Regions from separate parts of the Sphingomonas sp. AC449 genome, predicted to be linked through region 3. Evidence: predicted binding sites of a transcription regulator. Region 3 holds the regulator's gene; each other region holds the start of a gene.
What was found. Region 3 encodes LexA, which represses DNA repair genes until DNA is damaged. Its sites were predicted from a motif close to GTTCCNCNCTTGTTCT; they were not measured.
Positions count from the first base shown of each region.

Region 1: AC0CH3_RS02285 (ATP-dependent helicase) is a predicted target of LexA. The motif match lies at 1,757-1,772, and genes of this name have one in related genera.
Region 2: AC0CH3_RS07625 (DNA recombination protein RmuC) is a predicted target of LexA. The motif match lies at 975-990, and genes of this name have one in related genera.

Region 1 covers NZ_CEEDCZ010000001.1:453,385-457,702, reverse strand. The annotation lists gene AC0CH3_RS02300 (inorganic phosphate transporter) at 1-445, opposite strand, end outside; gene AC0CH3_RS02295 (UrcA family protein) at 729-1,055, opposite strand; gene AC0CH3_RS02290 (GFA family protein) at 1,279-1,674, opposite strand; gene AC0CH3_RS02285 (ATP-dependent helicase) at 1,785-4,067, shown strand; gene AC0CH3_RS02280 (hypothetical protein) at 4,185-4,318, shown strand, end outside.
Region 2 covers NZ_CEEDCZ010000003.1:214,614-218,931, reverse strand. The annotation lists gene recR (recombination mediator RecR) at 1-188, shown strand, start outside; gene def (peptide deformylase) at 220-744, shown strand; gene AC0CH3_RS07625 (DNA recombination protein RmuC) at 1,099-2,541, shown strand; gene AC0CH3_RS07620 (TrmH family RNA methyltransferase) at 2,551-3,348, opposite strand; gene AC0CH3_RS07615 (HPr family phosphocarrier protein) at 3,457-3,729, opposite strand; gene AC0CH3_RS07610 (PTS sugar transporter subunit IIA) at 3,726-4,133, opposite strand; gene rapZ (RNase adapter RapZ) at 4,150-4,318, opposite strand, start outside.
Region 3 covers NZ_CEEDCZ010000002.1:419,929-424,246, forward strand. The annotation lists gene AC0CH3_RS05535 (ComEC/Rec2 family competence protein) at 1-940, shown strand, start outside; gene lexA (transcriptional repressor LexA) at 1,278-1,991, opposite strand; gene AC0CH3_RS05545 (molybdopterin molybdotransferase MoeA) at 2,059-3,243, opposite strand; cobalamin riboswitch at 3,500-3,711, shown strand; gene AC0CH3_RS05550 (HoxN/HupN/NixA family nickel/cobalt transporter) at 3,940-4,318, shown strand, end outside.

The sequences.
Region 1 (4,318 bases), on a different contig from region 3:
AGATCATCGCGAAGCCGCCGGCGCTGCCGACGTGCAGTATCAGGTCGACCGGCAGCAGCGTGACGATCGAATAGGCGACCGCGCCCGACGACAGGATCACGCCCAGAAAATTGAAGAACCCCGACCACACCACCGCAAGCGGCGCGGGCATCGCATGCGTGTAGATCACCGTCGCGACCGCGTTGGCGGTGTCGTGGAAGCCGTTCACGAACTCGAACCCGAGCGCGATCAGCAGCGCGAGCGCGAGGAAGGCGAACGCCCCCACCGCCATCGATTCGCCGACCTGCGCGGTATCGACGACGATGCTGAACCCCGCATAGGCCAGCCCCCCGACCAGCACCGCGAGGAAGATCCAGCGCCCGGCCGGATGCAGATCATGATCGAGCCGCGGCCCGCTGCGCGGCGCGCGGTCGATCGCCTCGACCGTCAATGTGGAAGTAGCCATGATCGCGCAGTCGGCCCTTACGATTACAACTTTATGACAACGCGGTGCATCGCCGTCCCGGGACGGGAAAACTCGTAGCGCGCGCCCCCGATCGAGATGCGTCACGCAAGCGACCGTACAGAGCGCAACCGCCCCCTATCCTCCCCCGCCAGGGGGAGGTGGCAGGCGCAGCCTGACGGAGGGGGGACACGAGCACGCCGTACAGTCCCCCCATGCCCGGGGGGGACCGTATCAGCGCGCTCCATCAATCTGGCACAAGGTCAGGCGCGAACACGCCCCCCCGTCACCGCCCGACGAGGCTCGCGAGCCGCGTCGCGTTGCGCTCCAGCAAAGCCGCGGTCTGCACCGTGGCGTCCTGCATCATGTCCGCGCGGCACCGGCGCGACTCGGCGAACGCGTCCAGCCCGCCGGTCCGCGGCGCGCACACGCGATTGACCGCCAACTCGACGCGACGCGCGAGCACGCGCCGCCCGGTATCGTTCGTGAGGTCGAGCCCGGCATGCGAGACACGGATCGAGACGGGGTCGCGCATCGGATCGGCGGCAGCGCCGGTCGCAAAAAGGCACGCGGAGGCGATCGCCGCCGAAGCGACGCTGTGGAAAATCTTCATGATGACGTCCTTTGCTGGTCCTGCGGTCCGCAGGCACGCCGCCTGCGCGCGACGATGACCGAGCGTCGGGAGGACCGTCTCTGCGCGGGCTCTCCGACGTAGATCCTCGTCGCTGCGCACGCCCTACGCCCGGATCGTTACGCTCCCGCGACGGTTCGGCGACGGTTCGTCGGTCGCCCCGCGATTTCGATTCCCCGCACCCGGATGGCGACGGCACGCCCGTTCACAACCCCGGATAGCGCGCGAATTCGGGCAGGCTCGCCAGGTCCGCCATCCACGCCAGCCGCTCCGCGACCTGGATTTGCGCACTTGGTGCGACCGACTCGGGATCGTCGAGCGTGCACGACTGGATGTCGATGATCCCAGGCAGCGCGACCGGGTTGGTGTAGAACAGGCCCGTCCCGCACGTCCCGCAGAACTGCCGCCGCCCGTGCTCGGACGACGCATAGGGCACCGGATCACCCGAGATCGTCACCTGCTCGGTCCTGAACGCGATCCAGCCGACCATCGGCGCGCCTGCGCTGCGTCGGCAATCCTCACAGTGGCACAGCGCATGATGCGCCGCCTCGCCCGTCGCGACATAGTGGATCGCTCCGCAGTGGCATCGTCCCGACAACATAGGCGCCTCCGACTGATATTCCTGATTTGTTCCACACTTCGCCGCCCCGTGCAAGCCATAGCCGCTTGCCCCATCGCGCCCCGTTCCCTACCTGTTCACCGGTGAACCAGATCGCCCATCCGTCCGACGCAAACCGCCAGCCGCCCTATCTCCGCGGCCTCAACGATCCCCAGCGCGAGGCGGTGCTGACCACCGACGGCCCCGTCCTGATCATCGCGGGCGCGGGCACCGGAAAGACCGCGGCGCTGACCGCGCGGCTCGCGCACCTGATCTTCACCAAGAAGGCGTGGCCGTCGGAGATCCTCTCGGTCACCTTCACCAACAAGGCCGCGCGCGAGATGCGCGAGCGCGTCGGGCGCCTCGTCGGCGACGCTGTCGAGGGGATGCCGTGGCTCGGCACCTTCCACGCGATCGCCGCCAAGATGCTGCGCCGCCATGCCGAGCTCGTCGGGCTGCAGTCCAACTTCACGATCCTCGACACCGACGACCAGCTGCGGTTGCTGAAACAGCTTATCCTCGCTGCCGATATCGACGAGAAGCGCTTCCCGACGCGCAGCCTCGCCGGGCTGATCGACCAGTGGAAGAACAAGGGCCTCGTCCCCGCCGATATCGATGCGGGCGAAAGCGAGCGCTACGCCAATGGCCGCGGCGGCGAGCTGTACGAGCAATATCAGACCCGGCTGCGCGCGCTCAACGCGTGCGATTTCGGCGACCTGCTGCTCCACATGCTCGTCATCCTGAAGACGCACCGCGACGTGCTGGCGCAGTATCAGCAGCGCTTCAAATACATCATGGTCGACGAGTATCAGGACACCAACTCGTCGCAATATCTCTGGCTGCGGCTGCTCGCGCAGGAGCGCAAGAACATCGCCTGCGTCGGCGACGACGACCAGTCGATCTATTCGTGGCGCGGCGCGCAGGTCGAGAACATCCTGAAGTTCGAGCGCGACTTTCCGGGCGCGAAGGTCATCCGGCTCGAACAGAATTACCGCAGCACGCCGCACATCCTCGGCGCGGCGAGCGGCGTGATCGCCAACAATGGCGGCCGTCTCGGCAAGCAGCTCTGGACCGAGCTCGACGTCGGCGAGAAGGTGAAGGTCATCGGGGTCTGGGACGGCCCCGAGGAAGCGCGCCGCGTCGGCGAGGAGATCGAGTCGGTCCGCCGCACGGGCAAGAGCCTCGACGAGGTCGCGATCCTGGTTCGCGCGCAGCATCAGACACGCGAGTTCGAGGACCGCTTCATCGCGATCGGCATGCCGTACAAGATCGTCGGCGGCTTCCGCTTCTACGAACGCGCCGAGATCCGCGACGCGCTCGCCTATCTCCGCGTCGTCAACCAGCCCGCGGACGACCTCGCCTTCGAACGCATCGTCAACGTCCCCAAGCGCGGGCTGGGCGACAAGGCGGTCGCGCGCATCCACCAGCTCGCGCGGGCCACCGGCACGCCGCTGACCACCGCCGCCGCGCGTATCCTCGATACCGACGAGCTGACCGGCGCCGCGAAGAAGTCGCTCGGCCGCCTCGTCGGCGACATCGCCCGCTGGCGCGACATGGCGACGAGCCTGCCCCACGCCGAACTCGCGCGCCAACTGCTCGACGAGAGCGGCTACACCGCGATGTACCAGGCCGAGAAATCGGTCGAGGCGACCGGCCGGCTCGAGAATCTGAGCGAGCTCGTCCGCGCGATGGAGGAATATGACTCGCTCGGCGCGTTCCTCGAGCATGTCTCGCTGGTCATGGACAATGAGGGCGGCGCGCAGGATCCGCAGGTCACGATCATGACCATCCACGCCGCCAAGGGCCTCGAATACGACACCGTCTTCTGCGTCGGCTGGGAGGAAGGGCTGTTCCCGTCGCAGCGTTCGCTCGACGAGGGCGGCGTGAAGAGCCTCGAGGAGGAACGCCGCCTCGCCTATGTCGCGATCACGCGCGCACGGCGGCTGGCCGTCATCATCCACGCCGCGAACCGCCGCATCTACGGCCAGTGGAATTCGTCGATCCCCTCGCGCTTCGTCGCCGAGCTGCCCGACGAGCATACCGACACCGAGACGACGATGTCGGGCGGCGCGAGCCTGTGGCAGGCGAACTGGTCCGACCGCGCCGATCCGTTCGCCGACGTCGCGCGCGGCACCGGCCGCGGCCCCGGCTGGCAGCGCGCGGCAAGCCCCGGCGGCGGCTTCTCCGCCAAACCCGCGCGCGTCGTCGAAAGCCGGTCCAGCGCGATCAGCCTCGGCAACAAAGGCCGCGACGACCTGTCGGAGGGCATGCGCGTGTTCCACCAAAAGTTCGGCTATGGCAGCATCGCCGAGATCGAGGGCAACAAGCTCGAGATCGATTTCGAACAGGCGGGGCGCAAGCGCGTCATGGACAGCTTCGTCACGCTCGCGCCCTAGTCCGGCGCGCGCTGCGCCGACGAACCTGTACACAAGCCGACAATCGCGTTCAGGAACGATGCGGGTGCGGAATCGTATCGCCGGTGCACCCGATATTCGGGTCCGAGAGGATAGCGCATGAAATTCACCAAACTACTCGCCGCAGGTCTTGCCCTTGCCACGCTCGGCATGGGCGTGGTCGCGCCGGCCGAGGCACAGCGCGGCCCCGGTCCCGATCGCCACTACAGCCAGAACGACCATCGCGGGCCGCA
Region 2 (4,318 bases), on a different contig from region 3:
AGGTCGTACTCGCGATGAACGCGACGCTCGAGGGGCAGACGACCGCACACTATATCGCCGAGCGGATCGAACGCTTTCCGATCCGCGTCACGCAGCTTGCCCACGGGCTCCCGGTGGGGGGTGAACTCGACTATCTCGACGAGGGCACGCTGGCGCAGGCGCTTCGTGCGCGACGTCCGATGGCTTGACGGCACCCGGCGCAAAACCTAGCTGCGCGGTATGACCGTCATGACCGTTCTCGAAGTCCCCGATCCCCGCCTGCGTCTCGTCGCCGAGCCAGTGGAGACGGTCGACGATTCGATCCGCACGCTCGTCGCCGACATGATCGAGACGATGTACGACTCCAACGGCATCGGCCTCGCCGCAACGCAGGTCGGCGTCCAGAAGCGTGTCCTCGTCATCGACCTGCAGGATGAGCAGGGCGAGGACGAAAAGCCGATCAAGAATCCCAAGGCGTATATCAACGCCGAGATCCTGTCGGTCAGCGACGAGGTATCGACGTACAACGAGGGCTGCCTCTCGATCCCGGATCAATATGCCGAGGTCGCGCGGCCAGCGCGGTGCCGCGTCAAGTGGCTCGACGAGACCGGTGCAGCGCATGAGGAGGATCTCGACGGCCTGCTCTCGACCTGCATGCAGCACGAGATCGACCATCTCGACGGCGTCCTCTTCATCGACCATATCAGCCGTCTCAAGCGCGACATGGTACTCAAGAAGCTGGCAAAGGCGCGTAAGCTTGGCTGACCCGCATGCGGTGATGCGGTTATTGGCGCCCGACGCGCCCCGCGTCGCACTTAGGCGTGATTCTGAATGACTGCTCGCCGCCCCGGCCAAGGCCGGGCGCGGTCCATCGCAGCACCGCCAGCGTTGGCCCTGCGGGGCGTGGCCACGCTACGTTTTTTGCTTCGAATGCGGAAAAGCGCTGCTAGAGCGCGGGGCAGGCAGTGGAAAAATACTGCTGTCCTACACGGCGTGTTCGACCTATGTTCCCGGCATGCCAGGCCAGACCGTCACTGCCGCGTCGTCGTGTATCGATCATGACGACCAGGGCGGGCACCGGCGCCGGCGCGTATGCCTCTTCAACTTGTGGATCGATTCATGACCGACCTCGTGATCGTCGCCGTGCTTGCGGCTGCTGCCGGGCTCCTGCTCGGCTGGCTGCTGGCGTCACGCCGCGCTGCCACGCTCGCCAGCGACCTCGCCGTCGCGCAGACCAGGGTGGCCGATGCCGACCTTATTCGCACCGCGCGCGATGCGGTCGAGCGTGAACGCAACGCCGCGCTGCAGGATCTCGCCACGCTCCGCGCGCAGAGCGCCGAACGTGCAGGCGAGGCGGATCGCCTTCGCAGCGATCTGCTGACGATCCGCGCGGACCGCGATGCGGCGCGGACCGAACTGGCGACCGAACATGCGCGCAGCGAGGCGTTCGAGGCGCGTCTGGTCGAACTGCGCGAGGCCAAGGACGTCATGGCCGCGCAGTTCGGCGATGTCGCCAACAAGCTGCTCAACGACGCGCAGAAGACGTTTCTCGACCGCGCCGACGCGCGCTTCCGCCAGTCGGAGGAAAGCGCTGGCCAGAACCTCAAGTCGATGCTCCAGCCGGTCAGCGACCGCCTTCAGCGCTATGAGGAAGGCGTCGCCAAGGTCGAGGCGGACCGTCGCGATGCGTTCGGCGATCTCAAGGGGCAGATCGAGCAGATGCGGCTCGGCCAGGAAAAGGTCTCGACCGAGGCTGCCAAGCTCGTCAACTCGCTCCGCAACGCGCCCAAGTCGCGCGGCCGCTGGGGCGAGCAGCAGCTCAAGAACGTGCTCGAAACCTGCGGGCTCAGCGAGCACACCGATTTCCAGACCGAGGTCTCGGTTGCGGTCGGCGACGACGGTGCGCGGCTCCGCCCCGACGCGATCATCCGCGTCCCCGGCGGGCGCGCATTGGTGATCGACGCCAAGGTCTCGCTCAACGCCTATCAGGATGCGTTCGGCGCGGTCGACGATGCCGAGCGCCTGATCGGTCTGGCGGCGCACGCCGCGTCGATGCGCGCGCACGTCAACGGTCTGGGCAACAAGGCGTATTGGAGCCAGTTCGCCGACACGCCGGACTATGTGATCATGTTCGTGCCCGGCGAGCATTTCCTGTCGGCGGCGCTCGAGCACGACCCGACCCTGTGGGACTTCGCGTTTGAAAAGAGGGTGTTGCTCGCCACTCCTACCAATTTGATTGCGATCGCCCGGACAGTGGCGGCGGTCTGGCGTCAGGAAAAGCTCGCCAACGAAGCGCGCAAGATCGGCGAGCTCGGCAAGGAGATGCACGACCGTCTTGCCAAGGTCGCCGACGATCTCCGCAAGGTCGGGGTCGGATTGAACAGCGCGGTGAAGAACTTCAACGGCTTCACCAACTCGTTCAACGGCCGCCTGATGGTCACGGGCCGCAAGTTCCGCGACCTCAATATCGAGACCGGTGCTCGCGATCTCGAGGACGTGTCGTCGGTCGATGCGCTGGCGTTGGGGGAGGGACCGGCGCTGATCGAGAAGCCGGAATGTTAAGGCGCTATATCAACGCTGTTGGGCAAGGACCTCATACGCCATGACGGCGGTCGCAACCGCAGCGTTCAGGCTGTCGGCCTTGCCCAGCATCGGAATCTTGACCAGCGTGTCGCACCCTTCCGCCATCTCGGCGGGCATACCCTGCGCCTCGTTTCCGGTGAGCAGGAACGTCGGCGCGGCGTACCGCGCGGCGCGGTAGTCGGTCTCGGTATCGAGGCTTAAGCCGACCAGTTGCCCGGGTCCGCTGCGGAGCCAGCACTGGAAGGGCGCCCATTCGGTCTTGACCACGGGAATCGTGAATAGCGCGCCCATGCTTGCGCGAACCGCCTCGACCGAAAACGGATCGACCGACTCGCCGATCAGGATCAGCCCACCCGCGCCGACCGCATCGCCGGTCCGCAGGATCGTCCCGAGATTACCCGGATCGCGCAACCGCTCGGCAACCAGCCAGATCCCGGCGGACTCCCGGTCGAGTTGCTCCAGCGTCGTATCGAACTCGTCGAACACTCCGACGACCGCTTGCGGGTTATCCTTGCCCGACAGTTTGGAGAGGATATCCGGCGTCGTCTGGATCGACTCGCCACCCGCCTCCTCGACGTCCATCGACAGCGCATGGACCAGTGGATGGTTCGCGCTCGCGGCGGCGTAGAACAGCGTCCGGGGCAGCCGCCCCGTCTCTCGCGCCTCGGTCAGGATACGCAATCCCTCCGCCAGGAACTGCTTCGCCGCTCGCCGATGCCGTTTGTCGCGCAGATCACGGACATATTTGATGAGCGGGTTGGAGAACGCGGTGATTTCGCGGGGCATCTATCAGGCGTCCAGCGCGCGGGAGGGAGAGAAGTCTATGAGCACGCGCCGCTCATGCCCGTCCGTACGCGCTCCGGCAAGCCGTGCAGCGGGCTGGTTCGCCGCGGATCAGTCCTCGCCGAACTTTGCCTCGACCAGTTCGGCCAGCCGGGTGACGGCTTCGTCGGCGCCGTCTCCGTTCGCCGATATCGTGATCGAATCGCCCATTGCGGCACCGAGCATCATCAGCCCCATGATCGACGTGCCCGTGACGCTGCCCGACCCGTCCTTCTCGACCTGGACGTCGCAACTCTGCGACGAGGCGAGCGTGACGAACTTCGCGCTGGCGCGGGCGTGCAGGCCGCGGCGATTGGTGATCAGGACAGTCCGTGCGACGCTCACGCCGCGGCCTCGCCGAGAACCTCGGACGCGACCGAGATATATTTGCGACCCGCTTCTCGCGCGGCCGCGACCGCGGCGACCACGGTCATCGCCTTGCGCGCCGACCCGAGCCGGATCAGCATCGGCAGGTTCATCCCGGCGATCACCTCGACGCGGCCGCGTTCCATCAGCGAAATCGCCAGGTTGGACGGCGTGCCGCCGAACAGGTCGGTCAGCACGATGACGCCGCGGCCCGTGTCGACGTCGGCGATCGCCGCGGCGATATCCGCGCGGCGTTCCTCCATATCATCGTCAGGCCCGATCGCGATTGTCGCGACGCGTTCCTGTGGACCGACGACGTGAATCATCGCGGTGACGAATTCCTCGGCAAGCCGCCCATGGGTCACCAAAACTAGGCCGATCATATCAGACGCTTCATACTCATGTGCCGACCGGTAGTCCCTCGAGCGAGTCCTGCGGCGCGGCCCCCAGGTCGCGATGGATGACCGTGGGCGAAAAACCCTCGACGCGCAACCGTCCGGCGATCCGTTCGGCGACATGAACCGAGCGATGTCTCCCTCCGGTACACCCGATCGCGACGCTGACATAG
Region 3 (4,318 bases):
CGCCCGCGGGCTCGGATCGCTGCTGCTGACCGGGCTGGTCGTCGAGATCGCGCTGATGCCGATCGCCGTCTATCACTTCCACAAGGCGGGCGTTTACGGCGCGTTCGCCAACATCGTCGCGATCCCGCTGACGACGTTCGTGATCATGCCGCTGGAGGCGCTGGCGCTCCTGCTCGACGGGGTCGGGGTTGGCGGGATCGTCTGGCCCCTCGTTCAGCTGCCGCTTGACGCACTGCTCTGGCTGGCACGCCGGGTTGCCGCGGCACCCGGCGCGGTCCGATCGCTGCCTGCGATGCCCGACGCGGCGTTCGCGGCGATGGTGACCGGCGGGCTGTGGATCGCGGTCTGGCGGACGCGCTGGCGGCGGCTGGGTGCGATCCCGCTCGCGATCGGCGCGATCTGGGCGCTGACGACGCCGCCGCCCGATATCCTGGTAACCGGCGACGGGCGGCACGTCGCGGTGCGGACGGCGGCGGGGCTGGCGCTGCTGCGCGACCGGGCGGGGGCGTATGTGCGCGATACGCTGGCGGAAAATGGCGGGGTCGACGGCGAGCCGTTGCTGCTGGCGGATCAGCCCGATGCGCGGTGCAGCCGCGACCTGTGCATGACGGATGTCGTGGCAGACGGGCGACGCTGGCGCGTGCTGGCGACGCGCAGCATGTATCGCGTGCCGATCGCCGACCTCGTCGCCGCGTGTCGCGCGGCGGATATCGTCGTCAGCGAACGGGGGCTGCCAAGGAAGTGCGAGCCGCGGTGGCTGAGGCTTGACCGGTCGACGCTGCAACATACCGGCGGTGTCGCGCTGACGTTGCGGACTGGGCGGGTGGCGACGGTCCTCGAACCCGGTGATCGGCATCCCTGGCGTATGCCCCCGACGCTCGAACGATCCGCGGGGCGGTTCGGTCACGAGGCCGGGCGTCGGGTCCGGTCCTGGTCGTAAGCGGAGCGCACTGACGCGCGGGATGGCAACGCGCTCGCGTTACTACTGGCGAGATTTTCTGGCGGGTGGACCGTTGGCCGTAATGGCTTTGCTGTATCGTGCGGGCTGGATCAGTTCCGGCTCCCGCATCGAGCCTGGGCCCTCGCCGACAGGTTTGCCGATCCGGGACGTACGGGACGACGCTCTTGGCCCTGGATCCTGACTTTCGTCAGGATGACGGGGGTAAGTCAGATCCGGAGTTGGAGTGAGGCGCTCTTCTTTCCCGGTCCTGACGTCTGTCGATAAGGGCAGGAGGGAGTCGACCGCTTCGTCATCTACCTTCCTGGGGACCCCATAGTCAGTCGTAACGCCGCAGGATGCCCGACAGCTTGCCCTGCACACGGACCTGCGCGGGGGCGTAGCGTTGCGGATCATAGGAGCGGTTGGCGGGGTCGAGCCGGACCATCGCGCCTTCGCGGCGGAAATATTTGAGCGTCGCCTCGCTGTCCTCGATCAGTGCAACGACGATCTCGCCGTCGCGGGCGGTCTCGGTGCGGCGGATCAGCGCATAGTCGCCATCGAGAATTCCCGCATCGACCATCGAATCGCCGGACACCTCGAGCGCATAATGCTCGCCCGAGCCAAGCAGGGCGGCGGGGACGGCCAGCATCGAGCTGCCTTCGAACGCCTCGATCGGCACGCCTGCGGCGATCCGCCCGTGCAGCGGAATCTCGACGACGTCGTTCGCGGCGACCGGGATATGCGCCGGGCGCACGCTGGGCGACGGCTCGGCGTTTGCCGGAGCGGCCGGGGGCGTGGCCTTGGCAGCAGCCGATTTCGTCGCGGGCATGTCCGGGCGCTCGGGCATCCGCAGGATTTCGAGCGCGCGCGCGCGGTTCGGCAGGCGGCGGATGAAATTGCGCTCCTCGAGCGCGCTGATCAGGCGGTGGACGCCCGATTTGGATTTCAGGTCGAGCGCGTCCTTCATCTCCTCGAACGAGGGCGAAACGCCCGTCTCTGCGAGGCGATCGTTGATGAAGCAGACAAGCTCGTGCTGCTTGCGCGTGAGCATAGCGGTTCTCCGTCCGGAACAGACGAGGAACTTCTATGGAACACAATGGCCGGCGTCAAGCGATCCGTCAGGCGATGATGAGGATTTCCGCCGAGTCGCCCGCACGCGCTGCGGGCGCGTCGCCGTCGCGGACGATCAGGCAGGTCGACCGCGCGAGCGTGAGCAGCATCGAGCTGTCCTGGATGGTCGAGGCATAGGCGCGACCGTCGCGGAGTTCGGCGCGCATGTAGTCGGTGCGCGACTCGTTCGGCGGCAGATCCTCGCCGAGCAGCGCGTGCGTCGTCTGCGGGAGCGGATCGCGCGCGCCGAGCATGTGCGCGACGACCGGGCGGACGAACAGGATCGCCGTGACGAAGGCGGAAACGGGGTTGCCGGGCAGGCCGAGCAGCATCGTCCGACCGAGCGTCCCCGCCATCATCGGCTTGCCCGGGCGAAGCGCGATCCGCCAGAAGTCGATGCTGCCGCCTGCCGCCTCGATCGCGGGGCGGACAAGATCATGGTCGCCGACCGACGCGCCACCGGTGGTCACGAGCAGGTCGGCGTCGACGCCCGCAAATGCGTCGCGCAGCGTGTCGAGACGGTCGGGCAGGATCCCGAGATCGACGATGTCGACGGGCAGATCGGCGAGCAGCGCCGCCAGCATGATGCCGTTCGATTCGGGCAAAGGGACGGGATCCTCGGTCGAACCGGCGGGGACGAGCTCGTCGCCGGTCGCGGCGACCGCGACGCGCAGGCGCCGCCCGACGGGGAGCGCGCCATGCCCGCCGGTTGCCGCAACGGCGATGCGGGCCGGGCTCAGCCGGTCGCCCTGGGCGATCAGCCGCGTGCCGGTGGCGAAGTCGAGGCCCTTCCGGCGCGTGTTGCGGCCTTCGTACGCGGGGCCTTCGCCATCGAGCGACAGGCGGTCGCCGTCGCGCGCGGCCTCTTCCTGGACGAGCACCGTGTCCGCGCCGGCGGGCATCGCCGCGCCAGTGAAGATGCGCGTCGCCTCGCCCGCGCCGACAATGCCCGCAAAGGAGCGGCCCGCAGCGCTTTCGCCGATCACGCGCCACGGCCCCGGCATGTCGGCAAAGCGGATCGCATAGCCGTCCATCGCCGAAAGGTCGGTCGCGGGCTGGGTCCGGCGCGCGACGATATCCTCCGCCGCCCAGCGCCCGATCGCAGCGCGCAGGGGAACATGCTCGGCAGGAACGCGCGCAGCCATCGCGAAGAGGCGGGCCTGGGCTTCGGCAACGGGGACGAGAGGGGGCATGAAGGCTCCGGTGGGCAGGCGTGGGAAAGGATGCAGGGGGATGGATACGGGGGCTGGAGGCAAATGGGGGTAGGCGGCTACTCGTATGACCCCGCGGACGGGGATAGCGGGCCGCGTTACGGGTGGCGATGGTGCGATAACGTTCCGACCCGCCGAGACGTTGCGGATCGCGGTGCGCGACGGTGCCGCATGCAAATCCTGTCGTCAGCCGCGGCAAAGCGCGCTAACCTGGATTGGCTGATCCGGCGCAACCCGGATCGGCACAGATCGCGTCGGTGCCCTTCGGGGCTTGAATGGGAATGCGGTGCGGGGTTCGCCCCAATGCCGTGGCTGTCCCTGCAACTGTAAGCGGCGAGCGACACGCACGCGCCCCCTCAAAAAGGGCAGCCACTGGGCCACCGGCCTGGGAAGGTGTGCGTCGAGCCTTGACCCGCGAGCCAGGAGACCTGCCGGCGTCTGGTCGCTCTTGTCCCGGTCCAGGGGGTGACCGAGGCACGGCCTGCGCCGTCTGAGCGACGACCATGTGGCTGGGGCCGCATCGGCGACGCGTGCCGGCCGCTCATGGCGTCCGGCCGGCGCACGTCCCGGCCGTTCGCGCGGCAGGCCCCCGCCCGCGTCGGACGCCGGGGGGTAGACATGACGAGCTTGACGATCGAACGACCGGTGCGAGGCTCCGTGCGTAAGCGTGTGGGTGTGATGTTCGCGATGCTGGTCGCCGCGAACATCGCCGCGTGGGGGTGGGCGTTCTCGCTGTTCCACGCACAGCCGCTGATGCTCGGAACCGCATTGCTCGCCTGGGGGCTTGGTCTGCGTCACGCGGTCGATGCCGACCATATCGCGGCGATCGACAATGTGACGCGCAAGCTGATGCAGGAGGGGCAGCGGCCGATCGCGGTCGGATTCTGGTTCGCGATCGGGCATTCGGGGATTGTCCTGATCGCCGCGGTCGCGATCGCGCTGACCGCCAATGCGCTGTCGCAGTTCGAGGCGTTCAAGCAGGTCGGCGGCGTCGTCGCGACGATGATCTCCGCGCTGTTCCTGTTCACGATCGCGGCGATGAACCTGATCATCCTGC